Regions from separate parts of the Paenibacillus sp. LPE1-1-1.1 genome, predicted to be linked through region 2. Evidence: predicted binding sites of a transcription regulator. Region 2 holds the regulator's gene; the other holds the start of a gene.
What was found. The regulator NrdR, encoded in region 2, represses ribonucleotide reductase genes. The targets are predictions, from matches to a motif close to AACACNATATATNGTGTT.
Positions count from the first base shown of each region.

Region 1: MRBLPE1_RS03030 (adenosylcobalamin-dependent ribonucleoside-diphosphate reductase) is a predicted target of NrdR. The motif match lies at 654-671, and genes of this name have one in related genera.

Region 1 covers NZ_JBEGHY010000001.1:626,771-629,245, reverse strand. Annotated here, with positions in the region: gene MRBLPE1_RS03035 (DEAD/DEAH box helicase) at 1-456, opposite strand, end outside; gene MRBLPE1_RS03030 (adenosylcobalamin-dependent ribonucleoside-diphosphate reductase) at 735-2,475, shown strand, end outside.
Region 2 covers NZ_JBEGHY010000045.1:157,959-160,433, forward strand. Annotated here, with positions in the region: gene MRBLPE1_RS29650 (lytic transglycosylase domain-containing protein) at 1-192, shown strand, start outside; gene MRBLPE1_RS29655 (alpha/beta-type small acid-soluble spore protein) at 301-519, opposite strand; gene nrdR (transcriptional regulator NrdR) at 662-1,144, shown strand; tRNA gene MRBLPE1_RS29665 (tRNA-Ala) at 1,188-1,263, shown strand; gene MRBLPE1_RS29670 (hypothetical protein) at 1,530-1,718, opposite strand; partial or broken gene MRBLPE1_RS29675 (NADH:flavin oxidoreductase) at 1,984-2,475, opposite strand, start outside.

The DNA.
Region 1 (2,475 bases), on a different contig from region 2:
CTTTTGGTTAAGCTCGCGCACCCATTGCAAAACAAGCGAGGCAGGAACGAGAATTAAAACTCGTTTCGCTAAACCGCGAACAATATATTCTTTGAGTACGAGCCCGGCTTCTATCGTTTTGCCAAGGCCAACCTCATCGGCAAGAATCGCGCGTCCGCCCATTTCGTGAACCACCTTGCGCGCCGTGCTGATTTGATGCGGCATCGGCTCGAAGGATGGCAGCGAGCGCAGACACAGAAGCTGCTCGAAGCTTTCGATTCGTTTTGCCTGTTCTGCCTCCATCGTGAGCTGATATAACGTCCAATCATCCCATGGGCCCCCCCGCGTTGTGCGGTTTTGCAGCTCTTCAAACCAAGAACGGTCACATTGCAGGTCGACAAGTGGATGAAGCTTACGCGTTGCGATCGCGTTTCCCGCTTCGGCTGAGGCAGCCTGCGGCGTTGTCTGGAATGTCATCTGGTGCAGCTCCTTCCGCGGTAAAAGGGATAAGTTGTAATCAGTATTGCCTTTTCATCCAATATTAATAAGATGCTGGTTAAAAAAGAGGATGGACAAGAAAAAGTATGAAAACAGGCATGTAAGCGGCTGGGATTGTTATTTTCAGCCATATACAAGCCTGAAAATCAATATGTGGTATAGTATAATCGTTTTATCACACAATATATTGTGCTATATGCATATCATAACTATACATATGCTTGCAGCGCGGTAGTTCGAAGGAGGAAGAGGCTACGATGAAGACGTCTAATGGAAAGAAGCTTGAGGGGTTAAGCGAGAAAATATTTTTGGACCGCTACGCTTGGAAAAATGCGGACACAAGCAAAACGAAAGTAGGGGATATCGTACTCGTTCTGACCAAGGATGACCCAAAGTTCCCGGTAAAAGAAGTTGGGGAAATCATCGCGCGTGAAGGCGATGCGGTAACGATAAAGCTTAGAAGCGGGGAGCAAGTAAAATCTAGCATCGAGAAGCTGACGCTTACGATTGAGAAGACGCCTGAGGAAATGTGGGATCGGCTGGCGGGTGCGATGGCCTCGGTTGAGGTTGAGCCGGGGAAGCAGCAGGAATGGCAGGAGAAGTTCAGATATATTTTGGATGATTGGAAGCTGGTTCCTGGCGGACGAATTGCAGCGGGGGCTGGAGCCAGCGAAGAGCTGACTCTCTTTAATTGCTACGTCATCCCATCGCCGAAGGACAGCCGCGGCGGGATTATGACGACACTATCGGAAATGACGGAAATCATGGCCCGCGGCGGCGGGGTAGGGATGAACCTATCGTCACTTCGTCCGCGGCGAGCTATCGTAGCCGGGGTAAACGGTTCCTCTAGCGGCGCAGTATCCTGGGGAGGTTTGTTTAGCTATACGACGGGGTTAATCGAGCAGGGCGGCAGCCGTAGAGGTGCGCTAATGCTTATGCTGAATGATTGGCATCCGGATGTATTGGAATTCATCACCGTCAAGCAAACGATGGGCCAAGTTACGAATGCTAATTTGTCGGTTTGCTTAAGCAACGCATTCATGCAGGCGGTGAAAGACGATCTGGATTGGGAGCTTGTTTTCCCGGATACGAAGGAAGCAGGCTATGACGAGCTTTGGAATGGCGACCTGGAAGAGTGGAAACGGCTCGGCAAAAAAATTATATCTTACAAAACAGTACGCGCCCGCGAGATCTGGCAAGCCATCATTGAATCCGCTTGGAAATCCGCCGAGCCTGGCGTTGTTTTCATGGAATATTACAACCAAATGTCGAACAGCTGGTATTTTAATCCGATTATTAGCACGAATCCATGCGGGGAACAAGGCTTGCCGGGCTGGGGAGTATGCAACTTATCGGCAGTGAACTTATCTAAATTTTACGATGAAGAGAAGAATGACGTCGCATGGGAGGAGTTAGGCAAGGTGACGAGGTGGTCGGTACGGTTTCTGGATAATGTGATCGACAAGACCCCCTATCATTTTGAAGAAAATGAACGCAATCAAAAGCTGGAGCGGCGCATTGGGCTCGGGACGATGGGGCTGGCGGAGCTTATGATTAAGCTGGGCATTCGCTATGGAAGCGCGGAATCCTTGGTTTTTTTGGATAAGCTGTATGCGTTTATGGCTCGTGAATCCTATTTGGCATCGACGGAAATTGCTGCTGAGAAAGGATCCTTCCAAGCATTTGATGCAGATAAATATGTAAAAAGCGGTTTTATGAAGCATATGATTGAACAATTCCCGGAGATCGAAGAAGCTGTTGCCGATAAGGGAATGCGCAATGTGACCGTTATTACGCAGGCGCCTACCGGGAGCACGGGGACCATGGTCGGAACTTCGACTGGCATTGAGCCTTATTTTGCATTTGAATATTATCGTCAAAGCCGTTTGGGGTATGACAAACAGGATGTTCCGATCGCGGCGGCATGGAAAGAATCGCATCCAGGCGAGGAGCTGCCCGACTATTTCGTAACATCGATGAGCTTATCCGCCGAGGATC
Region 2 (2,475 bases):
GATGAAAATAAGATTGCAGCCGTTGCTGCGTACAACGCAGGCCCGGGTAATGTTCGGAAATGGCTGGATACCGGCGTATGGGATGGAACGATCGAATCGGTGAAGGAAATACCTTTTGGAGAGACGAGACACTATGTACAGCGGGTCATTTACTATTATAATAAGTATAAGGATTTATATCCGACCTTCTGATGGACGAGCATTTGCGGATTCGAAAATACAATGAAGCCTTGGAGGCCCGTCTCTTCGTGGACAGGCCCAGCCAAAGCTTCCGTTATTCATACAACTTTTAATGAATCATTATTTGTATTGACCAGCAAGGGATTGCTCGGCAATTTGCACTAGGCGACGGGTAATGTATCCCCCGATGGAGCCTGCGTCTTTTGTAGCCATGTTGCCGTAGTATCCGTCTTGCGGAATCGCGATGCCTAGCTCTTGAGCAACTTCAAATTTCATTTGATCAAGGGCAGCTGTCGCTTGTGGCACTACCAGTTGGTTACTGCTGCGGGATGCGCTCATGTATGTTCACCTCCTTGCGGTTGGTAAAAGTATTATGTGCAAAAATCAAAACTTCATTACAGGAATTTGATGGAAATTAAAATTATTTTTGAAGAGCTGATTTTCAAAGGCTTTTCGATGTAGAAAGGAGGCCAAACGCATCATGAAATGCCCATACTGCGACTATGCCGGCACGAAAGTATTAGATTCGAGGCCAGCCAACGAGAACAAATCGATTCGCCGCCGCCGTGAATGCGAAAAGTGCAGCCGCCGCTTCACGACATTCGAAATGATTGAAGAAACGCCTCTAATCGTCATCAAGAAGGATGGCAGCCGCGAAGAATTCAGCCGCGACAAAATATTACGAGGTCTTATTCGGGCCTGCGAGAAGCGTCCAGTGCCCGTAGAGCGACTGGAAGTTATCGTATCCGAGGTGGAGAAGGAGCTTCGCACGACGGCACACGCCGAAGTCGACAGCAGCGATATCGGTTCGATCGTAATGAATGAGCTGTATCCGGTTGACGAGGTAGCCTATGTCCGCTTCGCATCCGTATATCGCCAATTCAAAGATATCGACATGTTTATGAAGGAGCTCAACAACCTGCTCTCCAAACATCCGCTCAACAGTATGATAGATAAAGATTGACAGATCTTAGCACCTTATGCTAAGATCAATCTTGTCGTCATTTGGGGCCTTAGCTCAGCTGGGAGAGCGCATCGCTGGCAGCGATGAGGTCAGGGGTTCGATCCCCCTAGGCTCCACCAAATACAAACTTCCAAAACCCTTGATAATCAAGGGTTTTTTTGTTTTTATAATGTCCTAAGCAGAAATTAAAGTATTAATTTTTTGAACTTTGGGGACGGATTGGGGACGAAAAAATAAAAAATGAAAACTTGTGTTTGCGACTTGCGGGGATAAATATGTACTGTTAATGAAGTTGTTTAAAAAAAGAGTCCCCATCAGCAATAGATGTGGAGCTATGTAAGAACAAAAAAAACGGCGCCTTTTTACGCACCGTTTGATTCATTAATTAGTCTAATTCAAGATTTTTCATAAAGCTCACAATATTAATGGGTTTTAACTCATCTAGTCGTTTGTTACCGAAGACAGGGGAGATATGGTTTTTCAATAAGTGGTTGTAATTTTCGAGGGTCTTATCTTCTAGATGTTTGATTCCGTATTTGCTTTTCCATTCTTCAACAAATTTATTGAAAGTCATTTTCTCCGGAGCAATATATTCACCAGCTTCGACTTCATCTTGGAATTTAGCTAGTTCTTTTTCTGCTTCCCTTATGCCTGATGCTTTAATCGTTTTTTTTTGATCTTTTTATACGTTTTCCTTCATTGTCGTAGCCTGTTTCAACAATTAACCGATATGAGTTTTTACTTTGCTTTTCAATACTGGCCATTTTTATCCTCCTATAAGTTCACTTATAGGAAATTATTTCCTATAAGTGATTACATGAATACTAATTAATTCAAGTATTATCTGGTGTGATAATGGAACCGGCCGCCAACACAGGTACCTTACCGTTTGCTCTTTCAAGAATCAATTAATTCAAGCCTTGTTTTCTCATCTTGACTATTTATAGGCTTGGAAGACACATGATCTAATGAAGCATGTATATAATCTAAATTTTGTTCAACAAGGAAATCAATTAATTTATATGTGTCTTCCATACGTAATCCGTCCACTTTAGAGGATTCTTCTGGGGACAAACGATACCCTAACATAAATGGTTTTGTAGCATGCTTTTCAATTACCTTTTTGATTTCTTCAATAATTGCCAATGGAAAACGTAGTCGATTCTCAAGGGTTCCCCCCCCAGTGGTCTGTCTGTTTATTGGTTGCTGGGGACCAGAAGTTTTGAATTAAAAATCCATGAGCCCCATGAATTTCGACGCCATCAAATCCAGCTTCAATCGCTCTTCTCGTTGTGTCGCCAAAAGCACGTATAGTCGACAGGATTTCCTCA